3 regions of the Paenarthrobacter sp. YIM B13468 genome follow, and region 3 is predicted to be linked to each of the others. Evidence: riboswitches for the same ligand, from Rfam matches in the RefSeq annotation. Region 3 holds a riboswitch; each other region holds the start of a gene.
What was found. A riboswitch is a leader RNA that binds a small molecule or an ion and turns the genes downstream of it on or off. The one in region 3 is predicted to bind cyclic di-AMP.

Region 1: linked by a shared signal. The riboswitch ahead of ACFX4T_RS14285 (hypothetical protein) and the one ahead of ACFX4T_RS24665 (NlpC/P60 family protein) in region 3 are both predicted to bind cyclic di-AMP.
Region 2: linked by a shared signal. The riboswitch ahead of ACFX4T_RS23115 (M23 family metallopeptidase) and the one ahead of ACFX4T_RS24665 (NlpC/P60 family protein) in region 3 are both predicted to bind cyclic di-AMP.

What each region holds. Positions count from the first base shown of each region.
Region 1 covers NZ_JBHZPI010000014.1:38,359-42,643, forward strand. The annotation lists gene ACFX4T_RS14275 (ATP-dependent DNA ligase) at 1-1,058, opposite strand, end outside; gene ACFX4T_RS14280 (hypothetical protein) at 1,106-1,339, shown strand; cyclic di-AMP (ydaO/yuaA leader) riboswitch at 1,469-1,619, shown strand; gene ACFX4T_RS14285 (hypothetical protein) at 1,622-3,049, shown strand; gene ACFX4T_RS14290 (PucR family transcriptional regulator) at 3,283-4,285, opposite strand, start outside.
Region 2 covers NZ_JBHZPI010000031.1:24,975-29,259, forward strand. The annotation lists gene ACFX4T_RS23100 (DUF3027 domain-containing protein) at 1-173, shown strand, start outside; gene serC (phosphoserine transaminase) at 258-1,388, opposite strand; gene ACFX4T_RS23110 (metal-dependent transcriptional regulator) at 1,692-2,387, shown strand; cyclic di-AMP (ydaO/yuaA leader) riboswitch at 2,577-2,818, shown strand; gene ACFX4T_RS23115 (M23 family metallopeptidase) at 2,823-3,653, shown strand; cyclic di-AMP (ydaO/yuaA leader) riboswitch at 3,792-3,962, shown strand; gene ACFX4T_RS23120 (C40 family peptidase) at 4,024-4,285, shown strand, end outside.
Region 3 covers NZ_JBHZPI010000039.1:9,696-13,980, forward strand. The annotation lists gene hutG (formimidoylglutamase) at 1-54, opposite strand, end outside; gene ACFX4T_RS24655 (NCS2 family permease) at 128-1,570, opposite strand; gene ACFX4T_RS24660 (copper resistance CopC family protein) at 1,684-2,307, shown strand; cyclic di-AMP (ydaO/yuaA leader) riboswitch at 2,458-2,650, shown strand; gene ACFX4T_RS24665 (NlpC/P60 family protein) at 2,654-3,421, shown strand; gene ACFX4T_RS24670 (FAD-binding protein) at 3,620-4,285, opposite strand, start outside.

The sequences.
Region 1 (4,285 bases), on a different contig from region 3:
CTTAGAATCTCCCCGAGGTCGTAGTCAGCTGGCTCCTCCAGTTGCGAGTAGGTGCAGCTCTCCGGAGTCCGGTCCGGACGCCATCGACGAAATTGGGTGGTGTGCCGGAACCGGTCGCCTTCCATGTAGTCATAGGCAACCTCGATGACGAGCTCAGGCCGAAGGGGAACAAAGGTGAAGTCCTTGCCGGCGCTCCACCTGCTCTGCGCGCTCGGCATTCGGGAACCTGTAGCTGCGGCATCTCCTTGATCGGCCCATTGCCCCCAAGGATGTTCGCTGAACTCCGTCTGGTATGGCTCAAGTTCGGCCACCAGGCTTTCGCGCTTGGCCATGGGGAATGAGGCCACCACCCCCACGTGCTGCAGCTGACCGGCGTCGTTATACAGCCCAAGCAGCATCGACCCCACAACCTTTCCCGTTTTATGCCAGCGGAATCCAGCCACCACGCAGTCCGCGGTGCGTTCATGCTTGGTTTTGAACATGACACGCTTATTCGGCTGGTACGTCCCCTCGAGCGGTTTGGAAAGTATGCCGTCGAGCCCAGCACCTTCCAGCTGCACGAACCACTCCTGTGCTTGGTCGAGTTCCGTCACCGCCGGCGTTACGTACACAGGCGCCTCAGCTTTGGCCAGCGCCTTCTCCAAGGCGGCCCGACGCTCGGAAAACGGCTTGCCCATGAGGTTCTCGTCTCCCAGCGCGAGGATGTCGAATCCGATGAAGGAGGACGGGGTGCTCCCGGCAAGCATCCGTACACGGCTATCTGCGGGGTGGATGCGCTGCTGAAGGCCTTCGAAGTCGAGCCTGTTCCCAGCTATGAGGACGATTTCGCCGTCGATCACGCATTTGTCCGGAAGATTCTTCTGGAGGGCTTCCACCAGCTCAGGGAAATACCGTGTCATGGGACGTTCGTTGCGGCTGCCCAGGATGATCTCATCCCCGTCTTTGAAAACGATCGTCCTGAACCCGTCCCACTTTGGCTCAAAATGGCCCACATCAGGGATCGAAGGAACGGACTTGGCAAGCATGGGCGAAATGGGCGGCATCACTGGGAGGTCCATACGACTATGTTCTACCTGCCGCCCGCGGCTGAAGCTAGTCTTGGGCCATGGATATCTTGGCCGTTCTAGTGGCAGTGCTGGCAGCACCTGCCCTCGTTGCGGCCCTATGGTTCTGGGTCTCCCGCCAGAACAGCAAGGGGAAAGTACGGCGCGGCGCCACGGGCGGGGTGCTGGGTGTGGCGGACGAAATTTTCCGACCCGAGACCCATTACGCACACCAGGTCCAAAGGATCCAGCACGAGCTGCCAGCCCCGGCTCCGGCCCCGGAGCCTAAGTCCTAACGGACCTTCACGCTGGAAGGCGTCCCGCCCGTTACATTAATGTGACTTTAGTATGGCGCTCATGTACGGTCTAAGAGCGACCCGTATCTCCGCTGGGCCGCTTCCGGGTTGACGCCGAGCTCTGCCGCAAACCGGGATCCGCCAGACTCGCGGCAGAGACGGGGGACCCAGAGTTCCCGGGCCTGATTTTCCATAGGCCCTTGGGGTGAAGCCGCCATGTGCGGCCGGACGGCCTCGTCCGAACCCGACAGCTAACCTCGCAGGCGTTGAGAGGCAACCACCATGTCCCCAACCATGGATCAGCCGCGCCGCGCCCAAATAGCGCGCGAGCGTACCCAGCCAACCGGACGCCGTCGGGCCCAACCCAGCGGATCCTCCACCAGCGCGCCAGCAGAAGGTTTAGAAGGCACGACGCCGGAACCCGCCACTGCTTCCACTCCCACCCCTGTGGCACCCACCACGCGCGCGGCCGCTCGCGCGGCAGAGCGTGCACGGGCAGCCCAGGCAGTTATTTCAACTGAGACAGCTCCCGCTGAAACTGCTCCAACAGAAACAGCACCGGTGGACTCTGCTCCGGCGGATTCTGCTCCGGCGGGTTCTGCTCCCCTGGAGCAGGCAACTGCTGCGATTCCAACTGTTCAGGCGCCCGAACCGGTCGCGTCCGAACCGCCTGCGAATCCCGAGCCGGCCACCGCTGCGATCCCGATCGTTCAGGCGGCCACGCCCGCTGCTGCACCCACCCCCGCCGCGCCGGAACCGGAACCCGCCACCGCTGCCATCCCGGTCGTTCAGTCAAAGAGCCCTGCCGCTGCATCCACCCCCGCCGCGCCGGAACCGGAACCCGCCACCGCTGCGATCCCGATCGTTCAGGCAAAGAGCCCTGCCCAGCTCGCCGCGGCCGCGACCGCCGCTGCTGGTCTCGCAAGCCGGAAAGCCCTTCGCGCCCAGGAAACCGAGAGCGGTACGGCCCATAAACTGGCACCCGCTGCCGAAACTCCAGCAGGCGCCCCTACCTTCGGAGCTTCATCCGTGGGCGGGTCATCACGGGGTGGGTCGTCCTTCAGCCACGAACCACACTCCGTGCTCACCAAGGCGGCCTCGGTCAAAACGATGGGCCAGCGCATGGCAGTTGTGGCTGGAGCCTTGGGCTTGGTATTGACTGTTGGCACCATGAGCCAGGCCTTCGAGCTCCCCTTCTTCGGGCAGGAAACGCCGACGAAGGAAGCCAGTGACGCAAAGACGGGTGGCGACAGCAGGCAGTCAACTTCGGCCGCCCCTGCACCCAGCTCGTCCACCTCCGCCGCGTCCGCTTCGTCGGCCACCAGCGAGGCCGGACTGCCGGCAACTGTTGCAACGCAGTCGTCAGAAGAGGCACCCGCTCAGTCGCCGTCGTCCCTTCCGACTCCGCAGGTTTCACTTGCGGATCCTGTTTGGGTTCCTTCGGCAGTCCCGTCGGCTGTGGTTCCTGTGCCGGGCGTGACCACTCCTGTCCCAACCCAGCCGGCCCCAAGCCCGGTCCCGTCGGACACGGTTACCACCCCACCGGCCACGACCACCCCGACTCCAACGGGGACGCCGGCGCCCACTCCAACACAGACTCCGGCGCCAAAGCCAAAGCCGACCGGCAGCCCCAGCACCACCACACCGTCCACTGATTCACCCTTGGACCTGGACTCCGTACTTGACGGCGCCACAGGGATCTTGAAATGAGCACGCGGCTTCCCAGGACCAGCGCGCACGTCGGATGGCACGGCCGGTACTGCAGCAGCAGCCGCACTGCCACGTTCCGCAGTCGGATGGGCCGCTGGAGCTGCCAGCGGTTGCGCCGAGCCTAAGGACTCACGGCACCAGGAATCACGCGATAGGAATAGCAGCAACAAGATGGGGCAGGCACCTACCAGGGTGTCTGCCCCTTGTGCTCCCTTCCGCACCTGATCCGGGGCCTAGATCCGGGGCCGCGAGGCCCACCTCTGGGCCTTCAGTGCGGCGTGCAACTCGAGCCTGATCCCACCGCTCAACGGATCAGCTCCGATGAGCTGGCGGATGCGGCCGAGGCGGTTGTAGATGCTGCTCCTGTGCAGATGAAGTTTCGCGGCAACGTCCTGCACTGAGCTGTCGTTGTCATAGAGCAGTTCCAACACGGGCAGGAGTTCGCCGTTCTTATCCTGGTCCTCCAAAGTCCTGAAATGAACGGAGCCCGTATCATCCCAGCCGCCCGGCGCCTGAAGACGATCAAAGAGTTGATAAACGCCCACCGCCCGACTCTCCACCAGTTCCCCGAGGGGCGGATCCACGGCGGCGGCCTGTGCTGCCACTTTCGATTGCCTGTAGGCGCCTGCCAGTTGCCGGATAACCTGGAACGGCTCACTGATGCCCAGGATCACCCGGTCCACTTTGCGGCCCGCACGCTTTGCGAGCTCCAATTGATAGTGCACCAGGACCTGGGCGTGATCCGCCCTGCCACCGGATTCGCGGAACAGGACAACGGAATGCGTCTCCGTCCCGGCGCTGAACAGCGCGGCGTTGACACCAATGGTGGACTGCAGCGCTGCTGTTCGGTGCGTTAGCGTCGCGGCGATGGGGTCGACGTCGGTTCCGCCGCCGTCCGCGTCCAGGATGGTCACCAGTTGCCACGGACCGCGGCCTTGGATCTCCTTCCAACCGGCCACCGCTGCCACTGCGTTCGACTCGCCAGTGCAGGCCGCCAGAAACTCCTGCTCCCGCCTCCTGCGAAACTCTGACTCGGCCGTGTTGGAATCGAGCAGCAAACCAGCCAACAGGTCCAGTTCGTCACGCACGCCGGGCAATTCGGCGAGTATCGCCGTCGCGGTTTGCTCCTCAAGGTCCTGCTGCACCCATAAGTAGCCAACCCGAAAACCGCGCACCAACAGTGGGACGCAAACGCGCCCGAGCATGCCTAGCTCGTCGTTCGCCGGAACAACAACC
Region 2 (4,285 bases), on a different contig from region 3:
GGGTCCCGTGGGCAAAGCGTGTCCGTCCGGAAGACGAGACTCCGTTGGTGGAGGAGACGGTAGAGGAAGTGTCCGAGGAATCAGTGCAGGCTGATGAAGACGACGCCGCCGAAGCATCCGATCCCGAAACTGACGATGACGATGACGATGACGACGCCCGCCTGGGCGATTAACGGCAGCGGCGCCGTCCGGTAAGAACCGGGACGGCGCCGTTTCCTGCCCTTGCGTGGAATTCCGCGGCAGTTACTTCTTCAGTTTTATTTCTTGAGTTCGCCCACGACGTAGTCGATGCTGGCGAGCAGGGCTGAGACGTCGTCCGGTTCGATAGCGACGAAAGTGGCAATACGAAGCTGGTTTCGCCCAAGCTTGCGGTACGGCTCGGTGTCCACGACGCCGTTGGCACGCAGGATCTTGGCGATTGCCGCAGCATCGATGGAGTCATCGAAGTCGATGGTGGCGATGACGTTGGAGCGGTCCTCAGCCTTCGCGACGAACGGTGTGGCGTACTCGGAAGCCTCGGCCCAGGAGTAGATGCGGCTGGCAGAGTCTGCTGTGCGCTTAGTGGCGAAGTCCAGTCCACCATTGCTGTTGAGCCACTGTACCTGCGCGTCCAAAGTCACAAGCGTGGACAGCGAAGGTGTGTTGTACGTCTGGTTCAGTTTGGAGTTGTCGATAGCGGTCTGCAGGTCCAGGAAGTCCGGAATCCAGCGGTCGCTGGCCTTGATCCGGGCGGCGCGCTCCAACGCCGCGGGGGAGAACAGGCCCAGCCACAGGCCGCCGTCGGAGGCAAAGTTCTTCTGCGGGGCGAAGTAGTAGACATCCGATTCGGCGACGTCCACGTCCAGCCCGCCGGCGGCCGAGGTAGCGTCCACCAGGACGAGCGAACCAGAGTCGGCGCCCTCGACGCGCTTGACGGGGGCTGCAACACCAGTTGATGTCTCGTTCTGGGGCCAGGCATAGACGTCAACGCCAGCCTCCGCCTGGGAGACCGGCCGCGTGCCGGGCTCGGACTTGATGATGGAGGATGCGTCCAGGAAGGGGGCTTTGTTGGTGGCCGCGGCAAACTTGGAACCGAACTCACCGAAGGACAGGTGCTGGGCCTTTTTCTCAACCAGCCCAAAAGCCGCTACATCCCAGAAAGCAGTGGAACCGCCGACGCCGAGGACAACCTCGTAGCCCTCAGGTGCACGGAAGAACTGGCTGAGCCCTTCGCGGACCGAACCCACCAGGTTTTTGACCGGCGCCTGACGGTGGGACGTGCCAAGAATGGTGGTCGATGCGGCAGACAAGGCCTGGACCTGTTCCGGGCGGACCTTGGACGGTCCCGCGCCGAAGCGTCCGTCCTTGGGCAGCAGGTCGGCGGGAATAGTGATGCTGTTGTCGCTCACGTGTGGCTCCAATGGGTATCGGTTAGAGAGGGGGAGGTGGGCAGGTGGCATCGGCTGCCCCTTCGACTCCCTCATTCTGCCTGACCGGACCCACCGTCAGGAATCTGCGGTTGTCATAGTCCGCCACGTGGAATGCCGGAGCACCACAGGCATTGCGGCCAAGGGAAAAATTATCCAGAGTAATTCCAAATAAGCTAGGCTGGGGTTACGTTCCTGAGGTGTCGGTTGGACACCGTCCACCTTGGCTGGGACGCGGTACGGTGGAGATTACGCAAGAAATGCGTTCGAGGAGAGCTGAGCTGGATGACGGATCTGATCGATACCACTGAGATGTATCTTCGGACCATTTTGGAGCTTGAAGAAGAGAACATCGTGGCTCTTCGAGCACGCATTGCGGAGCGTCTGCGGCACTCGGGTCCCACGGTTTCCCAGACCATTGGACGCATGGAGCGCGATGGCCTGGTGATTGTGTCCAACGACCGCCATCTGGAGCTGACCGAAGTTGGGCGCAAGCGGGCAACCGAAGTCATGCGGAAGCACCGCCTTGCCGAGAGGCTCCTGGCGGACGTCATTGGTCTGGACTGGGCGTACGTTCATGACGAAGCATGTCGCTGGGAGCACGTCATGAGTGAACGGGTGGAGCGGCGGCTCTATGAATTGTTGGAACACCCCACCGAGTCACCGTATGGCAACCCCATCCCGGGTTTGGAAGCCCTTGGCGGTCTCGCCAACCAGCCCCTTGCCCGCCTGGACGTGAACCTGCTGCATGCGATGGACGGGTACGCTGCCGATTCCCGTGTAGTGGTCAGCCGGCTTGCTGAACCCATCCAGGTTGAGCCCGAGCTCCTCACCCAGCTCGATGAAGGCGGAATTCGTCCCGGCGCGAGTGTCTCCTTGGAGCGGGTGGGGGAGTACATCTCCGTCCGCGTTCCTGGCATTGAAGGAGCACTGGAGCTGCCTCCCGAGGTAGCTGCGCACGTCTTCGTGGCCGTCAACTGACTCTGACTTTCCCGGACCGCGGGGGTGTCAAACCTCACTTTGGGATGGCTGGCACGCGCGTGACCTGCGGATTTCCGCGACTGATGATATGGGGACACCCACAACACGGTCGTTTGGAAAGATAACGAATTTATTACTGCGGGCTTTAATCGCCTATAGTTATCTACTAGCGCCGATACCAAAGCGTTACCTGATCTGGAGCCGAGCTCTGCCAGCAGATCGGGTGTGTCATCAACTACTGGCAGAGGCGGGGGAACCACAAGCGGCTGCCTAAAGAAGCAGCCTTGGGGTGAAGTCCGCAGCAGAAGTGCCTACTAACGCAAGTCCTTCCGGGGACACCTGTGTGCCGTTTGCGCTTCGTGCGGACCGGGTCTTTGAACTCTCTGACCCGAATCCGACAGCTAACTTCGCAGGCTTTCCAGAGAGGAACAGAGTTTGACATCGCAGAACGTCAGGGGCCGCCGCCGCGCGTCCGGCCCCGCTGCTGAGCTGCGGCCAGCCCGCGCCGCAATGGAGATCCGGCCACGCGACACCCCGCGTCAGGTGCGCCGCCGTAAGAGCCCGTTGCGCCAGGTAGCCGACTTCGCCGCAGCCAGTGGTGTCGGGCAGAAGGCCGGTGTCGCGCTTGCCGCCACCGGACTTGCCCTGACTGTAGGCCTGCCTGCCACAAGCCCCGTCATGGCCACGTCCGAGTCCGGCCAGGCCGAGTCGGCCCTCTCCGTGCCCGGTGGCAGTCAGCCCGAAGTTTCTGCAGCAGCCTCTGCCAAAATCGATTTCAGTCGTGCAGCAGTCGCTACCGCCGCTGACCCGGACGGCAAGCTCAAGCAGTTGTTGAGCGCCCAGTCAGCGGGAAGCATACAGCGCGCCTCCTCACTTGGCACCTTGGGAAGTCCGCTGGACAAGCTGGTCACGGCATCGCCGTTTGGCTACCGTGTCAGCCCCCTTACCGGCGGCACTGGCGACTTCCACCGTGGCCAGGACTTCGTAGCCCAGTGCGGCACCGCTGTTCACGCCGCAGCTGCGGGCAAGGTCACGTTCGCCGGGTGGCATGAGTACGGCGGAGGCAACCGGGTCGTGATTGATCACGGCAACGGCCTTGAGACCACGTATAACCACCTGTCGTCCTTCAATGTCAAGGTGGGGCAGACTGTCAGCCGCGGCGATACCGTCGCGCTGAGCGGCACCACAGGAGCATCTACCGGCTGCCATCTGCACTTCGAGGTCCAGGTAAACGGCGAAGTCGTAGATCCCATGGGCTGGCTGTAAGCAAGTTGATGGTTGTCTATCGCATTCATGACACGCCCCGTGACCTGAATGTGACATTCACGAACATCTGTTGTACCGTCTAAAGCGCATCGGCTTTTTAGGGGGCCGATGCACTTGAGTGGATTGCCTAGCTCTGCCACCACTCAAGGTCCGTTCGCAAAAATCGTCTGGCAGGGGCGGGGGAACCAATTTTGGTCTTCGAGTCAGAAGACCTTGGGGTTAAGTCGCAAAAGCTTCCTTGAAGCGGCGCGGCCGGATGACTCCCATCCGAATCCGACAGCTCACCTCGCAGGCATTGGGAGAGGCTACCTTCGTGTCATCACGCACTACCCCTGCGCGCCATCGCGCCGAATTGGTTCGCACGAACCCGTTGAACACCCTTTCCAAGGCTGTCTCAACCAATGCAGGCACCGTAGGCCGCCAAGCTGCCGTTCTGGCCGCAGCCTCGGGGCTCGTTCTCAGCGTTGGACTCCCGGCCCAGGCCGCTGACACCGACGTCTCCAAGTCAGAATCCTCCAGCACCCAGCAGCTGGTCGCCACCGCAGTTGTTACCGCGGAGCCCACCGCAACGGTTTCCTTCGAAAGCCCCGTTGTGGCTACCAAGGAAGCTCCCAAGGTTCAGCGGGCATCCC
Region 3 (4,285 bases):
CCATGGCGTGGGAAGGACGTCTACGGAGGGGTTTGTGCTCGTGTTTGGGGCCATGCTTTAAGCACACCCCACCTGCGTTCCAAAAAACAGCTACAGCGTGTTGCGGTGTCTGAGATGCCGGACATCGCTACTTGATGCCCAACCACTCCTCCACAGTTCCGATGCCGAAGAACAGCAGGAAGGCGGCTGCCACTGCCCACATCAGGGGGTGGACTTCACGTGCCCGGCCCTGGAAAGTGCGGATCAGGACGTAGGAGATGAAGCCTGCGCCGAGGCCGTTGGCAATGGAGTACGTGAATGGCATCAGGGCGATCGTCAGGAACGCAGGAATGCCAACGCCCCAGTCCTGCCAGTCGATCTTGCCAACCTGGGACACCATCATGAAGCCCACCACCACAAGCGCAGGCGCCACGGCTTCGAACGGAACCAGGTTAATGAGCGGCGTGAAGAACATGGCCACCAGGAAGAGCAGGCCCGTGACAATGGAGGCCAGCCCGGTGCGGGCACCCTCGCCAATACCCGCGCCCGACTCAACGAAGATCTGGTTGGACGAAACGGAGGCACCGCCACCGACGATTGCGCCCAGGGCATCAACCTGCAGGACGCGGTCCACATTGGGAATGTTGCCGTGCTCGTCCACCGTTCCTGCCTCGTTGGCCAGGCCCACCATGGTGCCCATGGCGTCGAAGAAGATGCTGAGGAGGATCACGAACGCCAACAGCGCAGCAGCCACAAATCCGAGGTGTTCAAAGGCTCCGAAGGGGTTGGCTTTGCCGATCAGGGAGAGGTCCGGCGCGCCCCATTCGGAAAGCTTGGGAGCCACCAGTGACCAACCGCGCGGGTTGACGTTCTTACCGTCGAAGCTGGGACCAATATGAAGGGTGAATTCAAGGATGGCGGCCAGGGCCGTGGACACCACGATGCCGATCAGGATTGCCCCGCGGACCTTTCGCACCACCAACGCGATGGTCAGGACCAGGCCGACGGCGAACACCAACGTTGGCCAGCCCATCAGCTTGCCATCCACGCCAAGGCCGAGCGGGACCGTGGTGCCGGCGGCATCCGGGATGCGTCGGACGAAACCAGCGTTGACCAGCCCGATCAAGGCGATGAAGAGGCCAATCCCTACTACGATCGCCGTCTTGAGCGCTTCCGGGACGGCCCTGAAAACGGCTGTGCGGAATCCAGTCAGTACCAAGATGAGCATGGTGAGACCCGAAAGCACCACCAGCCCCATCATGTCCGGCCATGTCAGCCCCGGGTGGGAGGCAACCGTCACGGCGACGAATGCGTTCACTCCCAGGCCAGTTGCCACGGCGAAGGGGTGCTTGGCCCAGGCGCCCATGAGGATGGTGAGGATGCCCGCTACGAAGGCAGTGGTTGCCGCTACGGCCGTGAAGCCGAGTGATGCTCCGCTCGAGTCTGCCCCGGAGAGGATCAGCGGGTTCAGCACCACGATGTAGCTCATGGCGAAGAAGGTTGCGAAGCCGCCGCGAATTTCCCGCGAGTATGTGGACCCGCGCTCGGAGATCTTGAAGTAGCGGTCGATTGCAGAACCTTGTTTAAGCATGAAGGTCTCCGGGGATCGGGGGAGTTTGCTCTCAAATCCTATGCCCGCCAATGTGGGCTGCTGGAACGATTCGCCTAGTCTGTAAGGAAGCCAACACTAGGAGAAACCGCCCCATGCGTACCATCCGCCCGCTTCTGGCGGCCGTCGTAGCCGCTATCGCTTTCGCTTCCGCGTTGCTGTTTGGCGCGGCCCCGGCCTCCGCGCACGACGTCGCCGAATCAACAACTCCGGCCAACGGTGCCCGGGTGGCTGAAGTGCCGGCGTCGGTATCCATCACGTTCAACAACCGGCCACTTGCCATCGGTTCGGGCGTGACTGTCACCGCTGGGGGCGAAAACTGGGCAGATGGCGCAGTGGAAATCATCGACAACATGGCTGTTCAGAAGCTGCGTCCGGGTGCTCCTGCCGGCGAATACACGGTGGTGTGGCGCGTGGTCAGTTCAGACTCCCACCCAATCGAGGGAACCTTCAAGTTCACAGCTTCCGGGACAGGCACGACGACGGCGGGCGGCTCAGCAGGTGCCTCCCCTTCGGCTTCGGCGGTTGTTCCGACGGCGGGCACAGCCGCTCCCGGTACGGAAAATACTGAGCCGGCTCCGGCAGCTTCCCAACCCTTCCCCTGGAGCATCGTTGGCCTCGCTGTGGTGGCGATCGCTCTTGTGATCTTCCTCGCCGTTACCGCGCGGAAGAAGCTCGCGGCTCCCAGCGAGCCGGATGGCGAAAATTCCCCGGAATAGCAGGGTTTTCTACATACTTGCGAAGATCTCGAAACGGTCACCGCGACACGCCAAAAACGAACTGCTCGTTACGTAAATGTGACTTTGGGGTGATCTTCCCGTACGGTTGTACCTGTGCCTGTTCCACGTAATGGGCATTTCCGGCCTGATTGCCTAGCTCTGCCGCAGTCCGGAATCCGTTCGCAGACAAACCTACGGCAGAGACGGGGAACCCATTTTGGCCCGCTTTCAGAGCGCGCCTTGGGGTGAAGTCACGAAGCTTCCGCTGCACAGCGGGGGATAGTGGCCGGGTGACTCCCATCCGAATCCGACAGCTAACCTCGCAGGCATCGGGAGAGGCTCTTTCATGTCTTCACGCATTCTTCGCGGCCGTCGTAAGGCGGACAGCGTACGTCCTAATCCGTTCATCTCCATCTCCAAGGCTGTTGCCAGCAACGCATCTGGCGCAGGTCGCCAGGCCGCTGTCATCGCAGCAGCTTCAGGCCTCGTCCTGACGGGCTCCATTGCTGCCCACGCAGCAGAGACCCCTGTCCAGCGCGACTCCAGCCCCGCTACTGTCGCCGAGACCGTAACTGAGGGTCCCACCAAGGTTGTTACGGCCGCATCCACGGCCACGATTAACTTCGAGCGCCCCGCGGTTGCTTCCGTGGCGGCTCCCGTCATTGAAAAGCCGGCTCCCGTTGCTCCGGCTCCGGTTGCTAAGAAGGCCGCGGCAACGACCACCGTCCAGGCATCTGCAACCACTACGGCTACCGCTCCTGTTGCGGCTGCTCCCGCTGCAGCTCCGGCTGTTGGTGGCGTCAACGCTGCCATGGTCGCCTCGGCTTATGCCCAGATCGGCATCATGCAGGATTGCACCGCCATGGTGGAAAGGGCCCTCGGCTCCGCAGGCATCCCGGTTGGGGACCTCGCACCCATGCAGTTCCTGAACTACGGCAAGGTTGTCAGCGACCCCCAGCCCGGTGACATGATCGTCCAGTCCGGCCACGTAGCCATCTACATCGGCAACGGCCAGGCTATCAGCGGTGGCATCAACGGCAACCAGACGGGCATCCACCCGATCAGCTGGCTCACCGCAACCGGCCCCATCACGTACGTACGCGCTGGCGCCTAAGCTTCACGCTCCAACTCAAAGGCCGGTGCCTTCGAGGACTCACGTCTTCGGAGGTACCGGCCTTCTGAGTTAATTTTTGTTCGTTTCAGGAACAGGCTTCGGTTGGCTCGACCATTTCCACGTTCCGGTTCCGGGCCAGAATTCCAGGCCAAGGGTTCTAGTCCAAGGTTCTAGTCCAAGGTTCTAGTCCTAGGAGTTCTAGGCAAGGGCGATGCCTGGCCCGGCTGGGAGGGCCACCTTGGATGAGATCGCTTGCCCCACTGCCTTGGCTTGCCGCAGTACTTCCTTGGGCGTGGGCGTAATAAGTTCCCCTACGCCCACCAAGTGCATCCCGACGGCACGCATGGCGGCCGCGAAGTTCTGGCCTATGGCGATTCCCAGGTCGGCAAGCATTCGGCGCAGCTGGCTCTGCGCGCAGCGCGTCACCACGATGTGGTCGGCCAGGAGAACTCCGCTGGCTGTATGCACGGCCCATTGCCGCGGGGTGGATTCAAGGGGGCCGTAGACGCTCAGCCCAGCCTTCAGACTGGCCGTGTTCAGGCTTGCGACGGGTCCGTATCCCAGCTGCGAGGACGAGTCGCCACCGAGGAAGTCAAGACGAACAGCGCGTGTGGTGGTGCGGACATCCAAGTGATGGCTGGCGGCGTAGTTGCGCAAATGGCGCAGGATTTCGTTGCGTTCCTGCATTGCCGCGGGGTCAGCTACGTCGCAGCGCTGGATCATTCCTGTGTGCACCGCTGGTCCGGTGGCCGATAAAGTACCAAAGCCATCCAGCACGATGGAACCTACGCCATAGCGGCTGAGTTCGCTGGCAACAGCCAAGCCGGAGAGACCGGTGCCGATCACTACGGTAGTAGTCCGTTC